Regions from separate parts of the Amycolatopsis sp. CB00013 genome, predicted to be linked through region 2. Evidence: riboswitches for the same ligand, from Rfam matches in the RefSeq annotation. Region 2 holds a riboswitch; each other region holds the start of a gene.
What was found. Region 2 has a riboswitch for S-adenosylmethionine ahead of AMK34_RS10865 (methionine ABC transporter ATP-binding protein). Riboswitches for the same ligand answer to the same signal wherever they lie in the genome.
Positions count from the first base shown of each region.

Region 1: another riboswitch for S-adenosylmethionine. It lies ahead of AMK34_RS37675 (aminotransferase class V-fold PLP-dependent enzyme); the one in region 2 lies ahead of AMK34_RS10865 (methionine ABC transporter ATP-binding protein).
Region 3: another riboswitch for S-adenosylmethionine. It lies ahead of thrC (threonine synthase); the one in region 2 lies ahead of AMK34_RS10865 (methionine ABC transporter ATP-binding protein).

Region 1 is NZ_LIWC01000007.1:171,161-175,922, forward strand. It holds gene AMK34_RS37665 (potassium/proton antiporter) at 16-1,494, shown strand; gene AMK34_RS37670 (M23 family metallopeptidase) at 1,626-2,309, shown strand; SAM riboswitch class IV at 2,438-2,552, shown strand; gene AMK34_RS37675 (aminotransferase class V-fold PLP-dependent enzyme) at 2,585-3,928, shown strand; gene AMK34_RS37680 (hypothetical protein) at 3,948-4,535, shown strand; gene lspA (signal peptidase II) at 4,560-4,762, shown strand, end outside.
Region 2 is NZ_LIWC01000002.1:199,127-203,888, reverse strand. It holds gene AMK34_RS10880 (DUF222 domain-containing protein) at 1-814, opposite strand, end outside; gene AMK34_RS10875 (GNAT family N-acetyltransferase) at 976-1,542, opposite strand; gene rsmA (16S rRNA (adenine(1518)-N(6)/adenine(1519)-N(6))-dimethyltransferase RsmA) at 1,583-2,419, shown strand; SAM riboswitch class I at 2,642-2,732, shown strand; gene AMK34_RS10865 (methionine ABC transporter ATP-binding protein) at 2,946-3,956, shown strand; gene AMK34_RS10860 (4-(cytidine 5'-diphospho)-2-C-methyl-D-erythritol kinase) at 4,079-4,762, shown strand, end outside.
Region 3 is NZ_LIWC01000003.1:206,226-210,987, reverse strand. It holds gene AMK34_RS20610 (EamA family transporter) at 1-416, opposite strand, end outside; gene rpsT (30S ribosomal protein S20) at 749-1,009, shown strand; gene holA (DNA polymerase III subunit delta) at 1,062-2,045, opposite strand; SAM riboswitch class I at 2,181-2,314, shown strand; gene thrC (threonine synthase) at 2,328-3,593, shown strand; gene AMK34_RS20590 (ComEC/Rec2 family competence protein) at 3,626-4,762, opposite strand, start outside.

The DNA of each region.
Region 1 (4,762 bases), on a different contig from region 2:
GGAACGGGAGGCGACATGGAGCAGCTCCCGCTCATCCTCGGCACCGGTGGTGCGGTGCTCCTCGTCGCCGTCATCGCCGTCCGGGTGTCGATCCGCGTCGGCCTTCCCTCGCTGCTGCTGTACCTGGGGATGGGTGTCCTGCTCGGCGAAGCCGGGTTCGGCATCCAGTACGACAACCCCGAGCTCACCCAGTCGCTCGGCCTCGCCGCGCTGGTGATGATCCTGTCCGAAGGTGGCCTCACCACCCGGTGGACGGCCGTGAAACCCTCGCTGGGCATCGGAATCGCACTGTCCACAGTGGCCGTCGCGGTGAGTATCGCGGTCACCGGCGCGGCTTTGCACTGGTTGCTGGGCCTGGACTGGCGGATGGCGTTGCTGTGGGGCGCGGTCCTCGCTTCGACCGACGCCGCCGCGGTCTTCTCCGTGCTGAGATCGGCGGGCATCGGGAAGCGGCTCGTGGGCGCGCTGGAGATCGAGTCCGGGATCAACGACGCCCCGGCCTACATCGCGGTCGTCGTCCTCGCCGAGGGTGCGACCGTCGACTGGTCGCTCCCGCTGCTGGTGGTCTACGAACTCGCCGCCGGGTTGGTGATCGGCCTGGCCTTCGGCTGGGGCGGGGCGTTCGCGCTGCGCCGGGCGGCGCTGCCCGCCACCGGTCTGTACCCGCTGGCCACCGTCGCGGTGTGCGTCGTGGCGTACTCGAGCGGGCAGCTCGCCCACGCGTCGGGCCTGCTCGCCACTTACGTCGCGGCCCTGGTGCTGGGGAATTCGAAGCTGCCGCACCGGTCGGACACGCTTTCCTTCGCCGAAGGGCTCGGCTGGCTCGCGCAGATCGGCCTGTTCGTGCTTCTCGGCCTGTTCGCCTCGCCGGGCAGGATCTTCGAGAGCCTGGTCCAGGGCCTGGTCGCGGGAGCGGTCGTGTTGCTGCTGGCGCGCCCGTTGTCGGTGCTCCTGTCGGCGCTGCCGTTCAAGATCCCCTGGCGAGAACAGGTGTTCCTGTCGTGGGCCGGGTTGCGCGGTGCGGTCCCGATCGTGCTCGCGCTGATCCCGCTGTCGTCCGGGGTGCCCGGCGCGCAGGAGCTGGTCGACGCGGTGTTCGTGCTGGTCATCGTGCTGACGCTGCTCCAAGGGGCGACGTTGACCCCGCTCGCGCGAGCGCTCGGGCTGGCCCAGCACGCCGAAGCGCACGAGATCGACGTCGACTCCGCGCCGCTCGACGAGATGGGCGCGGAACTCCTGCAGGTCCGGATCAACACCGGGTCGAAGATGCACGGCGTCTACCTGGCCGAGCTGCGCCTGCCGGTGGGGGCGACGATCAGCCTCCTCGTCCGCGACGGCACCGGCTTCACGCCGAACAAGAACACGCGGCTTCAGGAACGCGACCAGTTACTCGTCGTGACCACCTCCGAAGCCCGTGACGCGGCCGAACGACGCCTGCGGGCCGTCGACCGCGCGGGCCGTCTGGCCAGGTGGAAGGGCGAATCCGGCCAGTAGGTCACGAACCGGCACCAGCTGTTCGTCGGTTGATCTCAGAAAATTCTTCCCTTCTGTACTCCTTTTGGATTACTTTCCCCGCAATCGACTCCATCGAATGGGTGAGTGTCACGGGGTAAGGAGTACGCAAGGTGACGAAACTTCCTGCGCGGTTCGCCGGTCTGGGGGCCTCGGTGGCACTCGTCGGGGTGGTTCTCGCCGCCCCGACGGCCACGGCGGCCGGTGCCTTTCCCGCGTTCGGGCTGCCCTTCGAGACGGGCCAATCGGTCTACTCGGCGGGGATCCACTCGGACAACGGGAACTCCGGCGTGAAGAACGCCATCGACTTCAGCCCCGGCGACAGGACCGTTCGCGCCCCGCTGGCGGGCACTGTCCGGATCCAGCACTGCTCCGGCGGCGACTGGGTGACCGTCGACCACGACGGCGGCTGGCGCACCGGGTACTACCACATGGAGAACATTTCGGTCACCGACGGACAGAAGGTCGTCCCCGGCGACGCCCTCGGCCGGACCGGCAACGCGCTGCCCTGCGGTGGCAGCAGCACCGGCGCCCACGTGCACTTCACCTTGTGGACCCTGCCCACGGCCGCCGCGCAGGGTGGCGACTCGCGCGACTTCGGGGTCGGCGCCGGCAACTGGAACGGCAAGTCCTACGACGAGGTCTCGACCACGGTCGCCGAGGCCTACGGCGAGGCGGTCGACGGCAAGACCTTCGGCGGCTGGCAGTTCACCGCGGGCACCGATCAGTACTCGGGTACCGCGACCGAGGTCTCCTCCCGCGCGACCATCGGACTGCCCGGCCGTTTCCGGGTCTGACCTGCCGTTGCCCGGCGCGGCGCGGCGCCGGGCAACGGCTCTTCCCGCTTGCGGAGTACGTGAGCGGCGTCTCAAGATGCGGACGAGGGCTGGCTCGATCGCCCGCCCATCCGCTAACTTCGTCCGTAGGTCACGAGTGTCAGCGTCAAGCCCCGGCTAGCTGACCGGCAACCCTCCTTCCGCGGTGGGGTGCCCCGGGTGAGGACCTGGCTCGTCGCGTGGTGCGACGGGCAAGCGCGGGATCCTCGTCGGGTCCCCTGGCCCGGAGGATGATGATGACTCTCGCTCTCGAACGCACCGGCACCCCTGCTGAAACCGTTGCCACGCAAGAAATCCCGACGGTCGCGGGTGCCGGTCTGCGGGTTCCGCTGGTCACCGGCGGCGACATCGGTTATGCCAACCTCGATCACGCGGCGAGCGCCCCCTGCCTGGACAAGGTGCGGGCCGCGGTCGACGAGTTCCTGCCCTGGTACGCCAGCGTGCACCGCGGGGCCGGGTTCGCCTCGCAGGTCTCCACCAAGCTCTACGAGCGCACCCGCGGAATCCTGCGAAACTTCGTCGACGCTCGATCGACCGACACCGTCGTGTTCACCCGCAACACCACCGATTCCTTCAACCTTCTCGCCCGCAGCCTGCCGAAGCACACGTCGGTCGTCGTGTTCGACACCGAGCACCACGCCGCGCTGCTGCCGTGGAAGGGGCCGAACGTTCGCCGGATCGAGACGCCGCGCACCCGCCTCGCCGCGGTGTCCGCTGTGGACGAAGCGCTCGCGGACTGCCCGCAGGGGCCGCGGCTGGTCGTGCTCACCGGCGCGTCCAACGTGACCGGGGAACTGTTGCCGGTCAAGGAGATCGCGGCCGTCGCGCGGCGGCACGGCGCCCGGATCGCGCTCGACGCGGCGCAGCTCGCGCCGCACCGGAAGATCTCGGTGCGCGAACTGGACGTCGACTACGTCGCGCTGTCGGGCCACAAGCTGTACGCGCCTTTCGGTGCCGGCGCGCTGATCGGCCGCGCCGATTGGCTGCGCGCGGCCCAGCCGTACCTCGCCGGCGGCGGAGCGACGAAGCTCGTCAGCCGTGACTCCGTGGTCTGGAATTCCGGACCTGAGCGGCACGAAGCCGGTTCCCCCAACACTGTCGGCGTCTACGCGCTCGGTGTCGCCTGCGAGACGCTGGCCGCGAACTGGGACGGCGTCGTCGCCCACGAAGAGGAACTGCTGGCGCGGCTGCGTCGCGGTCTCGCCGCCATCCCCGGCTTCGCCGAACTGCGGCTGTTCGACGCGCCGGTCGACCGCGTCGGCACGCTCAGCTTCGTCGTCGACGGCTTCGACCCTGGCTGGCTCGCCGCGGTCCTTTCCGCGGAGTACGGCATCGGCGTGCGGGACGGCGCGTTCTGCGCGCACGTGGCGACCAAACGGCTGATCGCCGTCGCCGGTTCGACGGGCCAGCAGGCCGTGCGCGTGAGCCTCGGCCTGGGCAGCACCACCGAACACGTGGACCGGATCGTCCTGGCGTTGCGCCAGATCGTCGCCCGTGGCGCCCGCTGGCAGTACGAGAAGCCGGAAGGCCGCTGGGTGCCGGAAAACGATCCGCGCGAACTGCCCCCGTTCTGCGCCTGACCCACTACCCTCACCCCGCATGGGGAACGAGCGACCGCGTTACTGGTTTCCGCTGGCGCTGCTGGGATTCGCCCAGCTGGCCGTGGTGGCCCTGTCCGTCGGCACGCGCCGGTCCGAAGGGTGGTTCGCCTACGTGCCCAACGGGGACGGCGGCATGTTCGGCTCCGTCCAGAACGCGGGGACGCCCCTGACCGCGGTTTCGTCCGGGGCCATCGGCAGGATGGACAACTGGCTGTTCGCCGTGTTCGCGGTCTACCTCGGCACGGTGCTGTTCTACGCCCTTCGGACGAAGACCATGCCGTGGTGGAAGGTCGCCGCGATCGCGGTCGGCGGACTGGTCGCCATCGCGCTGGCCGACCTGGTCGGCCACTGGGAATTCGATCTCGACGGCGACACCCGGAGCGCGATCCTGCTGACGATCGGCCTGGTGCTGCTGGCCTGGCTGGAACGCAGCGTGCTGGTGCTCGTCGTGGCGGCGGCGTTCGTGGTCTGCGCGGTCGTGCCGCCGCAAGGACAGCTCGCGCTGGTGCTGTCGTCGCTGGTCGCGCTCGCCGGGGCGTTCGCGGCCCTGCTGAGCAGGCCGAAGGCGGCCGCCGAGGAGGCCTGAACCCGCTCAGTGGACAATGGGGGAGTGAGTACAGAGCCCGAAACCGCGCCACCATCGCCGCCGCTGCCCAAGAAGCGCGTCGCCGTGGTGTTCGTCGTCGCCGCGGTGCTGTGGGGGATCGACCTCCTCACCAAGCAGATCGCCGTGTCCACGCTCGAGGGCAAGCAGCCGGTCGAGTTCCTCGGCGGGCTCGTGTACTTCCAGCTGGTGCGCAACCCCGGTGCCGC
Region 2 (4,762 bases):
TGGGCTGTGCGGGCTGAGGCTCCTCAGTGACCCGCTCCGCGGTCTGCCGGGGCGCGGGTATGTCCGGGCCGGCCTCCGCGAGATCGACGATCTCCGCGAACGCGTCGCCGCGTCTCTCCGCGGGCGCACGGTCGTCGGCTACTTCGCCGGGAGCCGGATACGCACGCGGCACCAGGAGCGCGTTCAGGCGGGCGCCCGTCTCGGGGTCGAGGTTTCCGCGCATGTCCCAGCGGCCGGTCCGTTTCTGGCGCAACCAGAATTCGCTTCGCTGACGTTTCGGCTCGGGATCGTCTTTGGGCTTCCCATCCGGATCATGTCGCGCGAGCAGGTCGGTGCCCGCCATCGTGACGTCGCGCGGTCTTGCGACGCCCGCGAGTTCGACCAGGCCCTTTTCGGCCTCAAGCCGCTCGTCCGCGTCGAGGTGGTCCGGCAGCCTCTTCATGACGGTGACGATCCGGTCGATGCCGGCCTCGGCCAACGCGCCGGTGCTGGCCGACTCACCGGTCAACGGCGCGACGGGATCGATCGTCGTGCCGTCGCGCGCCCGTCTCGAATTGAGCGCGAGCGCTCTGCCGGCCACTCTCTGAGCCTCTGCTCGAGGCACTCGAGCCACATGCTCGTAGAAGGCGGCGATCGAGTTGTATCCGTAAAGGTCTCGGACCCCACGTGACTCGATCTCGGCCAGGATCTGGCCGACTTCGGCGAACAGACGTCGCCCTTCGCGTAGCCGTGTCTGCAACTCGTCGAGGAGCAGTTCGGCGTCACCTTCCGGCAGGTTGAGCGGGAAGGCCTTGGGATTGTTTTTGCTGGTCATCCCTCGATTGTCGAGGCAGATTCGAACGAATGCACGGTATCGATCGGGTGGATGATCATTACGCTCCGCCTGCGCTGACCTGCGCCGATCACACGGGAGTGGGATACGTGTCGGTTCGAAAACGCCATACGGATGGTGGGGGCGGGATCACAGCTCCGCGGTCAGCCGGTCATCCGGTCCCACTCCTCGCGGAGCACCCCATAGACGACGGCGTCATGCACGCCTCCGGCCCAGCGTCGAGCGCGCCGGAACCGGCCTTCCTCCACGAACCCCAGCCGCCGCCCGACGGCGATCATCCCCGGGTTCCCCGAGAACGTGGCGAAGTCCAGGCGGAGCGTGTCGGTGCGAGCGAACAAATAGGTCGTCCACAGGCGCAAGGCCTCGGTGCCGTACCCGCCGCCCCAGTACCGCTCGTCGTAGATCGCCAACCCCATCCGCCGCCAGTCGGTCTGCCTGCTTTCCCAGTACCAGCTGACCCTGCCGATCAACCTGCCGTCCTTCAGATCGCATACGGCGAGGCTGGTGCGAGGATCGACGGGCTCGGTCTTGGGCGTGGTGAGTTCGCGTGCCGTCGAGTCGGCCGCCGCCGCGGTCGGGGTGCCGAAATAGGGCCCGTTCGTTTCATGCCAGGGCCGCGTGGGATCGAGTAGGTCGCGAAGCGGTCGGAGGTCGCCGGGCCTCCAGTCGCGCAGCCGGACTTTCTCGCCTTCGAGTACGACGTCGTCCACCGGCCAATCGTGGCCCACCGGGGCTGGTTACGATCGTCGGGTGACTGAACTGCTCGGTCCTGCGGAGATCAGGGCGCTGGCGGCCGAGCTGGACGTACGTCCGACCAAGAAGCTCGGCCAGAACTTCGTGCACGATCCCAATACGGTGCGACGCATCGTCGACCTCTCGGGGGTCGGCGAAGGCGACGTGGTGCTGGAGGTCGGGCCGGGCCTCGGCTCGTTGACCCTCGGACTGCTCGCGACCGGCGCCGAGGTCGTCGCGGTCGAAATCGATCCCGTGCTGGCGGGGCGGTTGCCGGATACCGCGGCCGAACGAGGCGGGGCCGACCGACTGACGGTCGTCGGCGCGGACGCGTTGCGGATCACGGCCGACGACCTGCCCGCGCGTCCGACGGCGCTCGTCGCGAACCTGCCGTACAACGTCGCGGTTCCGGTCGTACTTCATCTGCTTGCCGAACTGCCGTCGCTGACCAGCGGTCTCGTGATGGTCCAGACCGAGGTCGCGGACCGGATGGCGGCCGGCCCGGGGAGCCGGACTTATGGCGTCCCCAGCGTCAAGCTCGCTTGGTACGGAAAGGCGCGCAAGGTCGCCGCGGTGCCTCGCGCGGTGTTCTGGCCCGTTCCGAACGTGGACTCCGCACTGGTCGCTTTCGAACGGGGCGAGGTGGTGTCGTCCGTGGACCGGGAGCGATTGTTCGCGGTGGTCGACGCCGCCTTCTCCCAGCGGCGGAAGACTTTGCGTGCCGCGTTGGCGTCATGGGCCGGCTCCGCCGAGCGCGCGGGGGAGCTGCTCGAGAAGGCGGGAATCGACCCCAAGACCCGCGGTGAACAGCTGGATGTCCACCAGTTCGCGCGGATCGCCGCGGCCGCCGGTTGACCGCCTGTCTCGGATGTGACCGGCACCGCGTGAACGTCCGCCGGACTTCTCTCGATTTGTATGCGCCTGCATTGTCTTAGCAGGTAGCGCGCCTGACGCAAGCCGAAGTCACCTGCCTGCGTTCCATTATATGGACAGCAGATCCTGTATGATGGACGCGACCAGACGTGTGATCTGCGCCTACGCGCTTGCTTTCATCCAGTGGGATCGGTTTTACTCAGTGAGCCATCCCGAGCGACTGAGAGACCTGGCTCGCCGAAGTCGCAGCAACCACCCTCCACAGGGCAGGTGCTACAGCCAGGACCGATGGAGGCTGTGCCTAATGAACAGGGTCACCCACCCGCTCCTGCTGACCAGGCGACGTGTCGTCGATGAAGGTCGCCGCACGGTAAGTGCGTGTCGACGCTCCACCGTTACTGCCTGAGTCCTTCTCCCTTACCTCTGAAAACCGTCCGTTTCCGGACGGTCACTCGGTGACGGTCGGCGCGCTCGAAAGAAGCAGCGCCCCATTCGCATGGAGCCTCTCGTGATCACTGTCGAAAACCTGTCCAAATCCTTTCCCCTCAACGGAAATCCCGTCGTTGCGCTGCGCGACGTGAGCGTGGACATCCAAGCGGGCTCGCTGTTCGGAGTCGTCGGCCCGGCCGGCTCCGGCAAGTCGACCCTCGCTCGTTGCATCGGTCTTCAGGAGCGTCCCGACCGTGGCGTCGTCCGCCTCGACGGCCTCAACACCGGGACTCTCGACGGACGCCGTCTGCGCGAGATCCGGCGGCAGGTCGGCGTCGTGAGCACCAAACCGGAATTGCTCGCCGAGCGCACCATCGCCGGCAACATCGCTTCGCCGCTCGAACAGCTCGGTCTCGACGGGCCGCAGCGGCGCAACCGGGTCGGCAACCTGCTCGACCTGGTCGGGCTCACCCCCCGGGCGGGGCAGCGGCCGGGCGACCTGTCCGAAGGGCAGCTGCGCCGAGTGGCCATCGCCAAGGCGCTGGCCGCCGGGCCGTCCGTGCTCTTGGCCGACGACCCGACCGCCGGCGTGCAGGCCGAGGAGTCCGGCGCGGTCCTCACCGTGCTCGATCGGGCCCGTGCCGAGCTCGGAGTCACCGTGCTGCTCACCACTCCCGACGCCGGCGTGGTTCGCCGTGTCTGCGACGACGTCGCGGTTCTGGAAGCCGGGGCGATCATCGAACGCGGGACCGTGCTCGACCTGGTCTCCGACCCGAACAGCCGTACCGCGCAGGCGCTGCTTCCCGCGATCGAGACCGGGCGTGCGCAGGCCTCGAAGTACGACCGCGCGGTGGACGTCGTGCTGGTCGGCTTCGCCTCGGTCGGTGCGTTGCTCCCGGAGGCCGCAGGTCGCTTCGACGTCGAACTCGCCACCATCGGTGGTGGCCTGACCCGGATCGGCGACACGCCGGTGGGCCGGTTCCGTCTCGGTGTCCGTGGTGAGCGTGCGGACGCCGCGCTCGCCTGGATCGCCGAACGCGGCGGCCACGTGACCCACCCGGTCCGCGGACCGCAGGGTGTCGCTGCCTGATTCCTCCACGAACGGGCCGCCCAGGACGAAATCCGTCCCGGGCGGCCCGTTCGTGTCCGACTCGTCCTGTTCTCTTTTCTCCTGGTGACAGCGCAAGTGGAACGGCCACGTAGGCTTGACGGGTGCTCGCCGTCGTACCGCCCCCAGTAACCGTCAGGGTTCCCGCCAAGGTCAACCTGCACCTGTCGGTCGGTGACGTACGCCCGGACGGTTACCACGAGCTGGTGACCGTGTTCCAGGCGCTTTCTTTGACCGACGAGGTGACCGTCGCGGTCACCGAGGATCCCGGTGTCGAGGTCTACGGCGAAGGCGAAGGCTCCGTACCGACAGGGGCGAACAACCTCGCCTGGAAGGCGGCGCAGGCGCTGGCGGCACACGTCGGCAAGGCGGACGGCGAGTCCAAGGTCAGGGTCGTACTGCGCAAAGGCATCCCGGTGGCGGGCGGGATGGCCGGTGGCAGCGCCGACGCGGCCGCGACCCTGGTGGGGCTCGCGTCGCTTTGGAAGCTCGACATCTCCCGAGACGAACTGGCGGGTATCGCCGCGAAGCTCGGCAGCGATGTCCCGTTCGCGCTCTACGGCGGGACCGCGTTGGGCACCGGCCGAGGTGAGCAGCTGGTGCCGGTCTTGTCGCGGCACACCTTCCATTGGGTCCTGGCCTTCGACCAGCGTGGTCTTTCGACGCCGAGGGTGTTCGGCGAGCTGGACAAGTTGCGTGAAGAGGGCAGCCCGCCGCGGATCGGTTCGCACACCCCGGTCGTCGAGGCGCTGGCGTCCGGTGACCCGCGGCAGCTGGCGCTGCTTCTG
Region 3 (4,762 bases), on a different contig from region 2:
ACCACGAGGAAAGCGCCCACCAGGCCGAGGATTCCGGGCCGCTCGCCGAGCAGCAGGACGGCGGCGAGTACCGAGATCAGCGGCCCGGTACCGCGGGCGACGGGATAGACGACGGACAGATCGCCGACGGCGTATCCCCGTTGGAGGACGATGCCGTACGTGACGTGGAACACCGCGGTGACCACGGCGGCGAACAGCCAGGTCCACTGTGGACGTTGTGGTTCCACGGCCAGCGAGACCGCCATGACGGGGACGAGCAGGATCGCGGAAAGGCTGTAGTACGCCCAGACGAACCTGGCTCCGCCGCGGCGGATCCGCTTGGCGGCGAGGTTCCAGCCCGCGTGGATGACGGCGGCGATGACGACGAAGGACAGAGCGGTGGCGTTCACAGCGGACCTTTCACGTTTTCCGCGCATGCGGAAAACCCGGTCCTCCAGGCTTTTGTCCCGTCAGATGAACGGCGGTGCTTCCGGCTCCGCCGATGGTACCGCTCGGACCGGTCCCGTCTGCCCTGATTGTGTGTTTCGCTGAACGGGCAGGCGGCGGAACCCTAGGCACTACGATCTTCACCGTACCGCAAGCAGCCCGCCCGAGGCTGGCGCGAGCCGCGCCGGGACGGCTGTTAAGCTTGCCCTTCACCGTCGTGTGGCATTCCGTCATGGAGGAAACCCGCGCCGCTCTCACGAGCACGCAGGGCCGGTCACAGCGCGGCGGTGAAACCACCGAGAGATTCAAGAGGAGCGCCCCCGTGGCCAACATCAAGTCGCAGATCAAGCGCATCACCACCAACGAGAAGGCGCGTCAGCGCAACCAGGCGATCCGGTCCTCGGTGAAGACCGCGATCCGCAAGTTCCGCGAGGCCGCCGACGCCGGTGACAAGGCCAAGGCCCTGGAGCTGCAGAAGGACGCGGCCAAGAAGCTGGACAAGGCCGTGACCAAGGGCGTCATCCACGCCAACCAGGCCGCCAACAAGAAGTCCGCGCTCGCGAAGCGCGCGAACTCTCTCTGATCGGCTTTCGAAGGGCCCCGGCGACTCACGTCGCCGGGGCCCTTCGCCGTTCTCAGCGGCTTGTGCCGTGGGCGTCGACGACCTCCAGGACAGCCCGCTCCAAGGCGTACTCCGGATTGGCCGCGACCCCCTTGACCTCGGCGTTGAGCCTGGCGACCACCCTCATCGCGGTGGCCAGACCGTCCTGCCCCCAGCCGCGGGCCTGCCCTTGGGCCTTGCGCACCTTCCACGGCGGCATCCCCAGCTCGCCCGCCATCTGATTCGGGTTCCCGCGACCGGCGCCGGACACCCGCGCGATCGTGCGGACGGCGTCGGCGAGCGCGTCCGCGACCAGCACGTGCGGTACGCCCAGCTGCATCGCCCAGCGCAGCGACTCCAGCGCCGCCGCCTTGTCACCGGCGACGGCCTTCTCGGCGACGGCGAAACCGTTCACGTCCGCGCGGCCACGGTGGTAGCGCCGGACGGCCTGCTCGTCGACCGCCCCGCCGGCATCCGCGACGAGCTGGGTCGCCGCCGACGACAGCTCACGCAGATCCGAGCCGACGGCGTCGATCAACGCCAGCACGGCCGCACCGTCGATCTTCCCGCCGACCCGGCGGACCTCGTTACGGACAAAGGATTCCCGCTCGGCGGCCTTGGTCAGCTTCGGGCACTCGACGACCTCCGCGCCCGCCTTCTTCAAGGCGGCTGGAAGCCCTTTCGCGGCCTTGCTCCGGCCGCCTCCGCTGTGCACGACGACGAGCACGATGCCGTCGGCGGGCGCCTTGACGTAGGCCATCACCCCGTCGGCGAGCTCCTGCGAGATGTCGTGCGCGGATTCGAGGACGATCACCCTGCCCTCGGCGAACAGCGAGGGGCTGACCATTTCCGCGAGCGCCGGGACTGTGAGGTCCGACACCCGAATCCGGGTGAGATCCGCCGTCGGATCGGCCGCTTTGGCCGCGTCCGAAGCACTGCGGACCGCACGTTCGATCAGCAGCTCTTCCTCACCGAGAACCAGGACCAGCGGCGATGGGGCGGAAGCTTGCGTCGTCACGGTGACGATCCTGCCACTCCTCCTCTCGTGTGCTTTGTCCGGTGATGTGTTCCGGGCACGGTGGCCCCACCTGAGGCTCATGTCGTACGGTGTTGGCGAGGCGACGCGATGACACGCGTGCCGACAATCGAATACCGCTCATCCAGAGGGGCAGAGGGAACGGCCCGATGAAGCCCCGGCAACCGGCGTCAGCCTGTCATCCCGCGATCGCGGGATAGCTGACGAACACGGTGCCAATTCCGGCCCGCCACCGGCGGGGCAGATGAGGAAAGGAACCTCGCGATGACCGCAACCCTCGGCACGACCTCCACCACCAAGACCCCGGATCTCGGACCGGCCGTAGAACTGGTGTCGAAGGAAGAGGGACACCGGCAGCCGCTCGCCCCCGAATTCGTTTCCGCCGAGGACTTCTCGCCGCTCGAGGTCGCCTACGACTTCGGCCGCGTGCGCCGCGAGGACATCGAAGCCGGGCCGAAGAACATCTGGCGCTACAAGAAGCTCCTTCCCGTTCCGTCGAACGTCGAAGAGATCCCCAACACCGAACCCGGCGCCACCCGGCTCATCCAGGCCGACAGGCTCGCGAAAGCCTTGGGCGTCAAGAAGGTCTGGGTCAAGGACGACACCGGGAACCCCACCCACTCGTTCAAGGACCGCGTGGTCGCCGTCGCGCTGGCCGCCGCCCGCGAATTCGGGTTCGACGTGCTGGCCTGTCCGTCGACCGGCAACCTGGCCAACGCCGTCGCCGCCGCGGCGGCCCGCGCGGGCTGGCGGTCGGTCGTCCTGATCCCGAAGACCCTCGAACGCGCCAAGATCCTCACCACCGCCGTGTACGACGGCGACCTGATCGCGGTCGACGGCAACTACGACGACGTGAACCGGCTCGCCACCCAGCTCGCCGCCGAGCAGGAGAGCTGGGCGTTCGTCAACGTGAACGTCCGGCCCTACTACTCGGAAGGCTCCAAGACGCTGGCCTTCGAGGTCGCCGAACAGCTCGGCTGGCGGCTTCCCTCCCAGATCGTGGTGCCGATCGCCTCCGGTTCCCAGCTCACCAAGGTGGACAAGGGTTTCCGCGAGTTCGGTCAGCTCGGCCTCGTCGACGAGACGCCGTACAAGGTGTTCGGCGCGCAGGCCACTGGCTGCTCCCCCGTCTCGGCGGCCTTCCGCGCCGGGCACGACGTCGTCCAGCCGGTCAAGCCGGACACGATCGCCCGGTCGCTGGCGATCGGGAACCCCGCCGACGGTCCCTACGTCCTCGACGTGGTCAACCGCACCGGCGGCGCGATCGAAGACGTCACCGACGAAGAGGTCGTCGAGGGCATCCGGCTGCTCGCCCGCACCGAGGGCATCTTCACCGAGACCGCGGGCGGCGTGACCGTCGCGACGGCCAAGAAGCTCATCGAGACCGGCAAGCTCAACCCGGACGAGGAGATCGTCCTGCTGATCACCGGCGACGGCCTCAAGACCCTCGACGCCGTCGAGGACAAGATCGGCCCGAAGGCCACCGTCAGCGCCTCGGCCGACGCGGTCCGCGAGGCTCTGGGTATCTAAAGCTCGGGCATCTCAGTTCCCGCCGGCCCGCCTCAGGAACGAGGCGGGCCGCGGGGCTCACCCCGGCGTACCAGGGCGAGGCCTCGCCCGTCCGCGACCACCGCGGTGTCGCCGTCCGTGTCCGTCCTGGCGACCGACGCGCCGACGGCCACCAGGCTGTCCAAAGTGGACTTGTTCGGATGACCGTAGGTGTTTCCGGCACCGACGCTCACCAACGCGGCCCGCGGTGCGACGGCGTTGAGGAAGTCCGGTGCCGTGTAACGACTTCCGTGATGCGGGACCTTCAGGATCTCGGCACGCAGATCGGCACCCTCGGCCATCAGGTCGGACTGCGCGGCGAGTTCGATGTCGCCTGTCAGCAACAACCGGCCCGCCGGGGTCCCGGCGCGCAGGACGACCGAACCGTTGTTGATCACCGTGCCGTCCTGTTCACGAACCGAGCGCCGGGTGACATAGCGCGGCCCCAGTACGTCGATTGACAACGCCTGCCATTCCAGCCGTTGTCCGATCTCCAGCTCCAGCAAGGGAATCCCGCGGCGCGCCGTCTCGTCCGCGACCTGCTGCCACGCCCAGGCCGGAGCCCGTCCCGGGCCGACGGCGACCGCTCCGACCGACCGGCCCTCGAAGACGGATCCGAGACCGCCGATGTGGTCGGCGTGCAGATGACTCAGCACGATCAGCGGCACGCGGTCCACGCCGAGCCTGCTCAGGCATTCGTCCACCGGTCCCGGTTCCGGCCCGGTGTCGACCAGGACCGCCCTGCCCTGCTCACCTGTGGCGAGGACGACGGCATCGCCCTGTCCGACGTCACAGGCGACGGCGTTCCACGCCGGCGGTGGCCACGCCGGTGCCAGCACCCGCACCGGTACGAAGACGACCAGCCCGGTGGCCAACGCGATCGCCAGCAGGATCCGGCCGTGCCGCAACCGGATGACGACGAGCAGCACGGCGAGCAGTCCGGCCGCCAAAAGCCCGCCCCACCAGCCATCCGGCCAGTCCACCACGGCTCCTGGTGCCCGGGCGCCGTGGCGGGCCACGGTGATGAGCCAGCTCGCCTCGGGTTCGGTCAACCGGACCAGCAGCCGACCCGCCGACGGCCACCACGGTCCGACGGCGGTGGCGAGCACGCCGAACACGGTGGCCGGGGCGACCACCGGTGCGGCGAGCAC